One region of the Paenibacillus sp. OAS669 genome, then DNA from elsewhere that is predicted to be linked to it. Evidence: riboswitches for the same ligand, from Rfam matches in the RefSeq annotation. Region 1 holds a riboswitch; each other region holds the start of a gene.
What was found. Region 1 has a riboswitch for cyclic di-GMP ahead of GGC63_RS15805 (cadherin-like beta sandwich domain-containing protein). Riboswitches for the same ligand answer to the same signal wherever they lie in the genome.

Region 1 (3,120 bases):
TCAACGGCCTTGCTTGGTTTCGTAATTTCAATTCGATACGTATTCTGCTGGCCGTTCGTGTGAGTAACAACGACTTCAATCACATTCAGACCCGGCTGAAGCGGCAAGTTCGCCCAATCCTCCGCATCTACCGATTGGCCGTTGAAGATCACCTTCACTGTACTGTTCTCGTCCGCCGTCTTCGGAGCGATGGCGACGCTATATACGTCTTCCGTTACCGTCGCTTTATAGTTCAAATACGACTTCCCGTCAAATGCTGGAGTTAACGTAAGAGGTTGGCCAGCTGCTGCCGAAGGGTTACCATATACCGCAGCTCCAACACTAGGGTTTAACCCGCTAAGCACCGGATCCCTCTTCACAAGATCTTTGCGGGCCGATTCCAAAGCAGCCAATGCATCGTTGACTTGCTCCTGGGTGGCATTAGGATTGCCGAGCACATTCTGTGCATTCTTCAATGCATCGTCTAACGCTTTCCAGCTCTCCGGCGTAAAGTCAGCTGCTTGCAAGCCCTCTTGATTGATCCTATCGACCGCCGCTTGCAGCTGTGTTTTATCTACCATAACTTTGGTGGCCGTGATGTTGTCAATGACACCGGGATTATATTCGACAATAACTCCCGGGTCTCTATATGTACTGCTGCCGTGTATATTAAGCACGGGTAAGTAACCTATTTTGGTATTATTTTTATCTAGCAAAAGTGTAATATGATCGTAGTTTCCATTAGGTACAATCTCATTCGAGGTTTCAAGACCTGTTTGGAAGCCCGTTGATACATACCTTGTGTATGCACCAACAGAAGTATCCCAATTAGGTTTGTAGGTTTTGGTAGCGCCAATAAAGCTTATAAAGTACCAGCTTCCTGACCAGAAACTCTTAAATTCTTTAAACATACTGGCAATCGCAAGCATTTCTCCAGGATTATCTTTTGCCGGTTCTACAAGATGTCCGTTAATGCCCTCTGCGGTAGTCACAGCATCCTTGAATGTCATGGTACCGTTACTTTCTCTTGCCACATATACAAAATGGCGTCCATTATAGGTACGCACAGAGGTTTTTCCATCGGTCAATGGCGCCCCTGGTGTTACATTGACAATGACATTTTGAGTTTGCCCTGTAGCCGGTGTAAATGTCATGTTTCGAATAGCGGCTTGAATGTCTTCATACTTAGTACTACCCGAGAAATTGAACACTCTATTTGCAGGTGTAGATTTATCAGTAGTAATACCATTAATGGTTATGCCATTAGTCAACTCGGTAATACCGCTAGATAGAGTTCCAAGAGTAATGGAGCCTCCATTTACAGCAACTGTAAAGTACCCGCCCTTTGTATCAACAACGCCTGTACTTCCAAATGCAGCATTAGGCAGCTGATAGGTTGCCCCGGTTACTCCAACAGGATTCCCGAGTTCAAGTGTCGGCGTTGCCGCTGCTTCTGCTTCTAACGGCTGAAAAGGGATCATCGTCAATACCATAACGATTGCCATTAGAAGCGATAACATACTTCGGTTTTTTAATTTCAACTTTTGTTCACTCCTCCATATATAAAATTCATAGTCTCAAATCTGGCGACTCAGCAGAGTTCTCCCCTCTTCTTTAAGCCGCGCTCTTTTATTACTCACCTCCAAACAGGGTACATTCGACATTAGCAACTCCCCCTATCTTAAAAATACAAAAAACCCCAGTCCAAAAGCGGGCATTCGCTAATAGACGGAGGTTCCCGTCGTATTCGGTAGCTGGCTGGCATTGGTCATTTTACAACAAACCCTTAGCCCCTTTAGCTTTGCGTCCCAGCCTTTCGACTGGTTTGCTATTATCGTACGATCTCTTTTCAAATATGTAATGGATAGTAGCTCAGACATAGTATAATTTATGGGTAAAATTACGTTAAGGTACTTTTGTCCCAATATTTTCATTATATTTGACAAATCTGAACAATTTCTGAACAACTCCGGCCAGCCATGTCGCAACATGTCTATCAATCGGAGGATTAGCATCTTGCTTCAGGCTTGATAATAACGTTTACCTGGTACCCGGTTCTAAATCGAGCATTTTAACATCTTCTTTGTCTATCCATTCCATCGGAGGTGGAAATCTGCAGGTTACAGAGATTACAATGTTCTTATATGGTTGTTTATACGGTGATCATGGAGAGAGTAGTGATGTCCCTCTAGGAATGTAAGGAAGGTGGACCCTATATGAAAACGAATCGTTCTTCATCCGCATTGGGCGATTTTATCAAATCGCGCAGGGAACGGCTGCAGCCTTCGGAGGCGGGGATACAGCCGCTGCCCGGACGAAGACGTACCCCGGGGCTTCGAAGAGAAGAAGTCTCTTATCTTGCCAATATGAGCGTGACTTACTATTCCTGGCTGGAGCAAGGCAGAGAGGTTAATCCTTCACCGGAAGTGCTGCTTAGTATCAGCCAAGCGCTGCAGCTTGATGAAGATGAGCAGAAGCATCTGTTCGATCTGGCCAATGTAGACCCGGCAAGCGCCGGTACCCTGCCGAACAGCGGCGGGTCGGATACGGGATTTTTGCAAAAAATTGTCGATCAATTGCATTATCCTTCTTTCATCACGGATGAGGGTACGGATGTTATCGTCTGGAATCGGGCAGCAGAACTGATCATAGCCGATTTCGGCAATATGCCGGAAAACGAACGGTATATGCTGAACATTATGTTTTTTAAGCCGGATTACCGCAACAAACTGGTGAATTGGGAAGGCTTTGCCCGTTACTCCGTAGCAGTTCTGCGGGCAAGCTTCGAACGCTATAAGGACAACCCGTTGTATATGGAAAGGCTAGAACGCTTAAGACGGGAAAGTGAGGAGTTTGTGCATTTCTGGGAACTTTATGAAATCAAGCAAAAGCGAGTAACAACCGCTTTATTCCATCTTCCCGACGGGCATGAGATGGAGTTCGCGATCCATTCCGCGGCGGCAGTTGATAATGACCCAAGCCTGCACTGGTGTTTCTTTGTCCCGGTAACCGGTTCAGGTACGGAGGAAACCTTATTGCGTATACTGGAGCAGGACAGGCAGCTTTCCTAGTGTCTTTCCTATTACATCTGGAATGAATCGGCGGGGGCGGGAATACGGCCCTCGATGTTAGACTGTTACT
Region 2 (3,120 bases), on a different contig from region 1:
CCAGTTGATTAACCACCTTGGCTGAATCGCTCACGGATTCCCGGATCATATCCATTTGGGACATGGCTTTCTGGATCGAAATGTTGCCTTCCTCAGCTTCCTTGGAAGCTTCCATGGACATGGCGGATACGTTGCCCGAAAATTCTGCAATCCGATTGATGCCGGTCGCCATCTCTTCCATTGCTCTCACGCTCTCGGTAGTACTCTGCATCTGCTGATCTGCGCCTCCGGCAATGTCCTGAATGGCCGCAACGACATGATGGGTGGTTTGGGCGGATTGCTCCGAGCTCGCTGCTAATTGCTCCGAGCTTGCAGACAAGTTCTGAGATTCAAAGACGATCTTCGCAATGATTTCTCTAAGGCTCGCGATCATTCCGTTGAAATCCTTCGAAAGAAGACCGATTTCGTCTTTGGATTGGTATGTAGCGTTAACCGTTAAGTCCCCATCCTGCGCTTTAGCCATCAATTGCTGGATACTGCGGACCGGTCTGGTGATCATATTAGCAACGCCATACCCGATCAAGGAGCAAAGAACAACGGCAAGCACTGTAACAACAATGATGATGGAGGTTGCCACCTTGGAGCTTTCAATACTTTTATCGTAAAAGATTTTGGCATCCTCTTCATTGTACTTAACAACGTTCTCCAGGCTTTGAATCATCTCCGCACGGATCGGCTTGAACGAATTTACATATTCCTTATGCGCCGCTTCTTTTTGGTTGGCAACGGCCAATTCATCTACTTTTTTCTTGGCATCGTTGTTTTTAGGGATTAAATCGACGAAGTGCTGGTACTGCTCCTGTGCTCTCGGGGACAACGTGATTTGTTCGAGATTTTTTCGTATAGCCTGATTTTTATCGCGGGTTTGAGTAATTTGCTGTTGAATTTGTTTAATAATCGCTTCATCTTTCGCCAGCAGCAATTCAAGCTGCAAGGAATCCATTTGCGAATTACCGAACAGAAGCCCTTCAACAAGACTATTCGGGATCAAGGTTTCTTCGTACATAACGCGGGCATTGTTAGCCATCTTGTCCATGACGAAATAGCCTGTAATGCCGATAATGAGCAGGAACACGATGGAAAGCCCCAGCATTCCGCCTATTTTCGTTTTGATTCGCAAGTTCTGGATAAACTTCATGATCCAAGCATCCCCCATTGAAATATTTGTGTAATGAGACACTAAACGCTTTATCACTTTAAAGAACTCAAACATTTTGACGCGGCAAAAAAAGTCCATCCCCAAAAAAAGGGATGGACTTCCCCCCATTTTTCGGTGGCCCGGCTGCCGTAGATCAAAATCCTTAGGCCCGAAGCTTTGCGTCCCCCTCTTTCGAGAAGTTTGCCTTTTTCGTGATATGGGTATATCGTTTGGCCAAAGTATAATATAGCGTTTTGAAAAATACAAGACCTCTTTACTAAAACTAAATACTTACTTTACGTACCGAAATGTCGAATTTTAGGATAATCGTCATGGTTGCTCTAGGGAAAATAGGCCTGTAAATGACGTTTTTCCACGAAAATTGTTTCACCCCCTCTATTTCTTTTCGGCATAATTTGACAAAAAATGAAGTCTAGTTTATTCTCTGATTTGTCCGGACAAAACTACTTTTTGGAAACGAGGGGTACATCTTGAAAAAACTTCTTTCAAAATTGGCTTTGTCGAGCTTGGCTATGGCACTTGTATTTACATCCGGTTTAGCTACTGCAGAAGCTAGCAAGGACCCGTCTCACACCAATAATAAAAAGGCTAAAGTCGCCCTGTTGATTCCAGGTTCATCCAAGGATGGCGGTTTTATGGAATCTGCTTACCGCGGATTGGTAAAGGCAGAAGAGGATTTCAGAATCAAAGCGACCTACGTGGAAAATATCCCGCATGATACCGCACAAATCGCGGATGCATTGCGTCAATTGGCTAAGAAAAACCCGGATATGATCATTGCTCATGCAGGGCAAAGCTCGGAAGCAGTAAAGCTCGTAGCCAAAGAATTTCCAAAAATAAAATTTGTGAATACACAAACGAATTTGACCGGCGACAACCTGTCCAGCTATCAAGTTAAGCAGGAAGAATCCGCATGGCTGGCGGGCGCTGCAGCAGGACTTTTGACTAAAACCAACGTAGTTTCCCATATTTCCGGCGCACGCGTAGGTCCCGGCCTAGCGGGACGCGCAGCCTTTGCCGACGGTGTGAAGCACACCAATCCTAACGCAACCCTCCTTACCACGTTTACGGGCAATCAGGAAGATGCTGATCTAGCGAAAAGAGTCGCTCAAGCACAAATTAACGCGGGTTCGGATATGATCTTCACCATGCTGAACATGGCCCGTAACGGCGTTACCGAAGCGGCACGCGAGAACGGCGTATACCAATTCGCTAACGTTCGCGATTATTATGCCGATGCACCTGATGTTTTCATTGGATCTGCGATTTCGGATGCAAGCCTGACTGTATACGGAGCAATTAAAGATTTGACGGAAGGCACATGGAAGCCAAATACGGTGAAAAAAATCGGACTTGAGAATCCGGATGCCGTTCGACTTGTGCTGTCACCTATTGTTCCACAAGATGTGAAGGACAAAATTGCAGCTTTCGCCGATAAAATCCAATCTGGTGAAATTGTGATTCCTACTGAATATACCGGTCCTGAATTTACAAATTATTAAAACCTGCGCTCGGATAACGATACGTTAGGTTTGTACAAAGAGCACTTCTTTTACTCTCGAGAGGGGTAGAGAAGTGCTTTTTATTATTCGATGTAATAAGACGAATGAAGAAGGAAGGTCAACATCTCTCTGTCGGATTTGTCATCTGTTTCTGGAAGAAATATACTAATAATGAGGTTCGAAGAATAATAGTAAAGATGCATCGAAAAAACGGGATTCACATTGCAGATGACAGGGGGATTATATGGAGAGTGCAAATATTTTTACCAACTTTAGACCGATCTATCTATTGTTGATCATTGTTCTTATTGTCTCCTTGCTAGTGATCCTCTTCCAGAAGAAGCACTATCCATTAGTGAATGGATTTACCATCAGCCTTATCCTATGTATTTGTCTACTAGTATCCGCTTTTATGACTTATCAAATAGGAATTCTCTCCGATGCATTATCCATGGGCGG
Region 3 (3,120 bases), on a different contig from region 1:
CTGTACGGATGGGTGCTCGTATTTTTTGGTTTTGCCTTGGTGAAGTCTCCGGTCGCATTCATGCTGCTCAATATGCTGAACGGACTTTGCCGTTCCTTATATGAACCGGTATCCCAGGCGTTAATGGCGGACGTGACGGTCAAGGAAAAACGGCTCAAAGTATTTTCCTTACGCTATATTGCCATTAATGTCGGCGTATCAGTGGGACCGCTGCTCGGCGCTTTCTTCGGTACGATGGAAGCTTGGCTGCCATTTATGGTTACGGGGTTATTTTATTTTCTGTATGCGGCAGGTCTGGGAGTGCTGCTGCGCAGGTTCGGCATCAAACGGATCGAGGGGGAGAAACGCAGCAGTGTAACGATATTATCCGCATGGAATATCGTACGAAAAGACAGGGTGTTCCGCTTTTATATCGGCGGCGCTATCATGGGAGCGATCGGATACTCCCAGATGACCGTGACCTTATCGCAATATATTGAACAAAATATTGCCGGCGGCGCCTCGCTATTCGCGCTGCTTATGAGCCTGAATGCCGTTGTCGTCGTGCTGCTTCAAGTTCCGTTGTCAAGACTGTTCGAACGGTGGGGGCCGATGACAGCTATTGCAATCGGGAACGTGATGTTTGCCGTAGGGGATATCGGATTCGCTCTGTCGGCGGGCTGGATTAGTTTTATGCTATCCATGTTCTTCTTCACGCTGGGAGAAATTCTGAATTATCCGCAGGCAAACGTACTGGTAGACCGGCTGGCACCGGAAGGTATGAGGGGCACTTATTTCGGTGCGCAATCGTTCAATAATTTGGGACATTTCATAGGTCCGATGGTGGGGGGTGTCCTGCTTACGCATTGGGGCGGATCGGGACTATTTGTCACAATGGCTGTGATTACCTTGTTCGGAACCTTATTCTACCGCAGGGGAGAACAAATTTATAAATTAGGTCTAAAGTCCGTGGAAAATTCGCGAAATTAGGTATTAAAGAATATGTATTCCTTAGGGCCTATCTTATATGCTAGGGATGTCGTATTTTGTTGCGCGAATTGACAGATTCGATCTCGAAAAGGCAAAGCAGGTGAAAGCTTGTGACGCAAAGCTACAGGGGCTACGAATCCTCGCAGAGGTTCTTGCCAGCCAGCTGCCGAAGGAACGGTGTTACGCATAGATAGCGGACTCCTGCCTAGGCTCAGAGGGGTCTTTTCGTCGTGTTTGGGTACGCAAAAGTTACAGTCAGGGGGGTCTCGCCATGTCGGGTGAAGAACGGGAGTTTATGACCAAGCAAGGCTTTTTTACAAAGCTCGGAAGCAATTTGATCGGCGTATATTTGTCTAATGAAGGACCCAAGATGTTTATTAACCAGGAAGTGTTCGAGCTGCAGCATCCCTGTTGGGACGTAGAGATGGTTATGGGTAAAAACAGCCATCTGCTGACCTTTTACTGGCGCGGGGAAGTGAAATTCTCGTTTCGGTGCGATTTCGTGAACGATTTGTTTTTGAGCCTGTACGATTACTTAAGCTGCAGACTCGAAGCAAGAAGGCTGGCTTAGCCGCCAAAAGGAATGCATTGCTGCAAGCAGCGGTGCATTCTTTTTATATATGGCTATGTCAAATCCAACTGTTCCATTTTCGATAAAAAGGAAACCGCCTAATGGAAAAGCGGCCGAATTTAACTATATTGCGGAATCCTCTTCGACTATTAACATAGCCATACTGAAAAAGATGTTTGTCGGAGTTTAGAGTTCGTCTTAACTAACGCAACTGCCATTTTGTTCATAAGAAGCTGCTTCCATCCGGCTATGGAGCGGCAGGTCCGTCCTTCAGACAAAGATCAAGCATCGTTGTAGCCGCAAAAGATAACGGGACATCCTTCAAGGTCACGATACCGATATGACGGGGAGGAATTTCGGGCTCCAGCAGCACCGGGAACAGCTCGCCCGAAGCCAGCTCATCGCTGACGAACTGCTTGGTGACGCAGGAAATGCCTAATCCCGCCTTGGCGAACTGGATCAGCAGATCCATGCTTCCCAGCTCGAATTCCGGAGTGATTCTAACTTGCTGACCATTGAAAAAACGTTCCACATATTGACGAATGCTGCTGTCCCGCTCGAGCATAATAAGCGGCTGCAGGGCAAGCTCGGCGGCTGTCACCGGCCTTTTCATCAGCTCGGCATAGCTTGCTCCGGCAACGAAGATATCATGCAGCGGCTTCCAGCTTCGAATGGTTAGCTGATGATCCGTAATGGGCAGATTCACGACCCCAAAATCGATCTTCCCTTCCTTTAACAGCTTGACGGTTTCCTGCGTCGTACGGTTCGTCACATGCATCTTCACTTGAGGATAGCTCTTGTGGAACGATTCCAGGTAAGGCATCAACACATGCTTGCAGATGGTATCATTAGCTCCGATATGCACGACGCCGCCAAGCATCTGATGCATTTCCATCAGCTTGCGCTCTCCTTCAGCCAGGAGCTGGAACGCCTGATCCACATAACGAAGCAGCACCTCCCCCTCTACGGTCAGCTTAACGCCCCTGGAGGTTCGAAAGAACAGAGGGCCTCCCAGCTGCTCCTCCAGCTGCTTGATCGAATGACTGACCGCAGGCTGGGTGATAAACAATGCTTCGGCTGCCTTCGAGAAGCTCCTGGCTTTGGCCACGGCCAAAAATACTTTTAATCCTTCCAGATTCGTCTCCATCCATTATCTCCATTTATAGTAGATATTCATATTATTCATTATTTTTATATCACAATAACCAATATAATGACAATGTGAGGCTAACAAAATCAAAAGGAGAGGATACTCTTTGAAAGGAACGGTAACGGCAGTCGTAGGAGCGAACTGGGGAGATGAAGGGAAAGGGAAGGTAACGGATTTGCTGGCATCCGATGCGGATGTGGTGGTTCGATTTCAGGGAGGCAACAACGCGGGGCATACGATTATCAATGAATTCGGCAAGTTTGTGCTGCATATGCTTCCTTCCGGCGTTTTCCACGAACGGGTTATCAATGTCATAGGGCCGGGTGCTGCGCTCAATATAAGCGGCCTGGTTCAGGAGTATGAGAAGCTTCTGGCAAGCCAAGTTCCGGAACCTCAGCTTCGGATTTCGGATCGTTGCCAGGTCGTACTG
Region 4 (3,120 bases), on a different contig from region 1:
GCCCTGTTCTCCGGCACGCGCAGCTTCGATAGCAGCATTAAGGGCCAAAAGGTTCGTTTGGGCGGAGATTTCCGTTATCAGCTTGATAATGTCGCCGATCTCCTGCGATTTCGCATCCAGACGGTTAATAACTGCAGTACATTCCGTAACCTTGTCGTGGATATTGTCCATCTGGTAGGAGATTTTCTCCACTTGTTCCTTCCCTTTTTCCGACTCCTCCGAGGTTTTTAACGCACTTTCGGCCATGACGGAAGTGCCTTGAGCGATACGCTGTACACCGGTAGCCATTTCTTCCATCGCACTGGCGCTTTGCATGGCTCCATGGGCCTGCACGTCCGCTCCCTCCGCTACCCTCTGTATCGATTGGGCTATCTGCTGGGAAGCGACGGAGTTCTGATCCGCACTGGCGGACAGCTCCTCGAAGGTGGCTGCAAGCTGCTCGGAATTCAGCGAGACTTGCCCGATCAAATTCCTCAAGTTCTCCGTCATGGTGTTAAAGTCCTCAGCCAGCTGTCCTACTTCATTACGCGAACGGACCTGCAAATGCTGCTTCAGATCTCCCTGCGCCAATTGGTTCATCGCTTGTCCTACTCTAACAATGCCTTGAGACATCGTTTGTCCCAGCCACAAAGCGATGGCGATGCCAATAACCATGATGACGAAGGCAATCAGCAGCGTCCGGAGCCACATGCTGTCCAGAGACTCGGTAAATTCAGAATAAGGCGCTGTTACTACCAGCTTCCAGACGCTGTCCGGGATTTGCCTTGCCCCGACCAGATGCTTGGAACCGTCCTCTTGAATGTAGCCGATAAACGGCTCCTGCATTTGCAAAAATTGCTCATAGCCGGCTTTCTGCTCGGGTGTCGCTGCCGTTTCCAGAATGTTCTCCGTCAGCACCTTGCTCGCATCCGGATGAGCCAAAATATCGCCTTTATCGTTAACCATGTAGGCATAGCCGGTTTTGCCGAACTGAATGCGCTGAACGATGGCTGCGATTTGCTCGCGTCCGATGGCGCCCGTAATGACGCCGGTTACGGTACCATTAGCGTCACGGAGAGGAGCAGCGACGTTCATGATCATGCTGTTATCGGCCTTGGAAATCATCGGCTCGCTGATCAGCGTTTTCCCCGTTAACGCCTCCTTATAATAATCACGGGAGCTGATATCGAACTTGGTGCCGAGAGCCTTCTTCTCAATCTGCTGCCCCTGCCCCTGCGTATCAAAAAGCGAAAACCGCAGGAAATCGGAGTTTCTCGATAAATAACCCTGCAGCACGCCGACACGCTCGTCAAACGAATTGCCTTTCACAAAAGCGGGCAAACCGGTGATTCCATTTGCCTCCGCCGTCACTCTGTCGCGCCATTGTGTAATGAGCTGCGCATTTAGTTCCAGCTGCTGGCTGACGTTCAATTCAATATCCTGCTTGAGCATATCCGCAGACGACTTGTACATAAAGCCGCCGACGACGGCTACCGTTACAAAAATAACGGCAATAACGGCAAGCATGAGCTGCAGTTTGAAGCTCCTCCAGGTTTGACTCTGGAAAATGACTGACATTCGTTTGGTTTTCATAGTCCTCTCCCCAACTTTTAATAAAAAATGGCTATTCAAAAATTGAATAGCCAAAATATACAAACATCCTCTGTTTTGGCAACCCGGCTATCATAGTTTCCTTATTCAGCATCGAAACCTTAGACCCGTGGCTTTGTGTCTCCATCTTTCGAATGGGTTTACCTTTTTGCTTATGAAATTGTCAGTTACAGGAACGCAGTCTTGTCTCAACATCACCTCTAGCTGCCGTTGTACTAATACGCTTGCGAGCTTATGTAGGTCTTTGGATGCACGTAGGAGCAATGAAATATTTTACTTTTGTATACATAGTACATAATACTCAATACTACAGTCAATACATTTTTTGACAATCCATTTGTTCTTTCGACAAGAATGCCAGTAAATGTTTGGAATCTTGTCAAAAAAACGTATGTGATTCCGTTCCTATAAATCCGCGCTAAAGAAGAAGCTGTCCTTGAAAAATCAGCTGACTATCGCTCTGAAGAACTGGATATACCTTCCTAATGAAACAAAAAAAACCGCTTGTTCAGCGGATTTTAGTCATAAAAATAAGTTTATTTTCAATATTGTTCCAAAATAGGACTATATTGTCCCATCCTCCTCGACCGCAAACTCAAAATCATCCAAATCATACACCTGGACCTGAATCGCCGCCTCGATTACCTTTTCAATAAAATCCGGCTGATCCGTCAAAATCGGCACCTGCTCTTTTATGGATGTCAAAATCAGCTCCGTTTCGATCGGATCGAACGCTTCGCCAAACTCTTCGTTGTCGTAAGAGTTTACCATTGTTAACGTTACCGCATCATTGATCGGCATCGGTGGACTTTTGGCCCAAGGAACATTCACGGCGCGCTCCATTCTTTTCCGGTTCAACGGCTCCTCCAGCAGCCCGATCAGCTCGGCAATTTTCCCTCTTACATGCGCTTCATCTCTTGCATCCGGCATGATCGGTTCCTTGCTGTCCTTCAGCTCATACAGCTCCCGAATCGTGGTGTAAGGAACGAGGTATTCTACCGGTTGGCTCGGAACGAGCATTTCTCCATACACAGCAAGCATCACAGCCTCTATGACAAAGCTTTTGGGCATCGCTCCGTCCCCCTCTCTATCTGTAATGACTTTTCTTAGATTGTAACGCTCTAATATCCCATTATAGCATTAATGCAGCCTTAACACATCCGAACAAGGCCCTTCCATGCAAATAGGCCCGGCAATCCGGGCCATTGGCCTTCATTGCCGGGCTTAGCGTATACCGTCTTAAGTCAATACACGAGCAACGGACGGAAGCCATCAGCGGGCTTCGTTCTGCAGGATCCAGACCCCTTTGGACGGAAGCTCCGATAGGCCCGTATGCTCCTTTCCTTCCAACAGGTCGCGATATACCGCTTCGCCCAGATCAATTGCCGTTGAACGGTCGTTATGATTAAGCACGAAGGTAAACTGCCGGCCTTCTTTGTTTCGGCGGGTCACCTCAACGCCCTCCGGAGCCACAAGAAGCGGCTCAATTCCGCTCTCCTTGCAAAGACTGAACAGAAGATGGTCCATAAA

Region 2: another riboswitch for cyclic di-GMP. It lies ahead of GGC63_RS10150 (methyl-accepting chemotaxis protein); the one in region 1 lies ahead of GGC63_RS15805 (cadherin-like beta sandwich domain-containing protein).
Region 3: another riboswitch for cyclic di-GMP. It lies ahead of GGC63_RS02665 (hypothetical protein); the one in region 1 lies ahead of GGC63_RS15805 (cadherin-like beta sandwich domain-containing protein).
Region 4: another riboswitch for cyclic di-GMP. It lies ahead of GGC63_RS08650 (methyl-accepting chemotaxis protein); the one in region 1 lies ahead of GGC63_RS15805 (cadherin-like beta sandwich domain-containing protein).

The regions. Positions count from the first base shown of each region.
Region 1 covers NZ_JADBDR010000006.1:299,213-302,332, forward strand. The annotation lists gene GGC63_RS15805 (cadherin-like beta sandwich domain-containing protein) at 1-1,520, opposite strand, end outside; cyclic di-GMP riboswitch class I at 1,726-1,819, opposite strand; gene GGC63_RS15810 (helix-turn-helix transcriptional regulator) at 2,196-3,050, shown strand.
Region 2 covers NZ_JADBDR010000003.1:502,159-505,278, reverse strand. The annotation lists gene GGC63_RS10150 (methyl-accepting chemotaxis protein) at 1-1,138, opposite strand, end outside; cyclic di-GMP riboswitch class I at 1,270-1,354, opposite strand; gene GGC63_RS10145 (BMP family protein) at 1,630-2,661, shown strand; gene GGC63_RS10140 (hypothetical protein) at 2,906-3,120, shown strand, end outside.
Region 3 covers NZ_JADBDR010000001.1:685,720-688,839, reverse strand. The annotation lists gene GGC63_RS02670 (MDR family MFS transporter) at 1-969, shown strand, start outside; cyclic di-GMP riboswitch class I at 1,050-1,140, shown strand; gene GGC63_RS02665 (hypothetical protein) at 1,241-1,540, shown strand; gene GGC63_RS02660 (LysR family transcriptional regulator) at 1,788-2,687, opposite strand; gene GGC63_RS02655 (adenylosuccinate synthase) at 2,797-3,120, shown strand, end outside.
Region 4 covers NZ_JADBDR010000003.1:143,475-146,594, reverse strand. The annotation lists gene GGC63_RS08650 (methyl-accepting chemotaxis protein) at 1-1,572, opposite strand, end outside; cyclic di-GMP riboswitch class I at 1,647-1,745, opposite strand; gene GGC63_RS08645 (ADP-heptose synthase) at 2,155-2,661, opposite strand; gene GGC63_RS08640 (beta-galactosidase) at 2,863-3,120, opposite strand, start outside.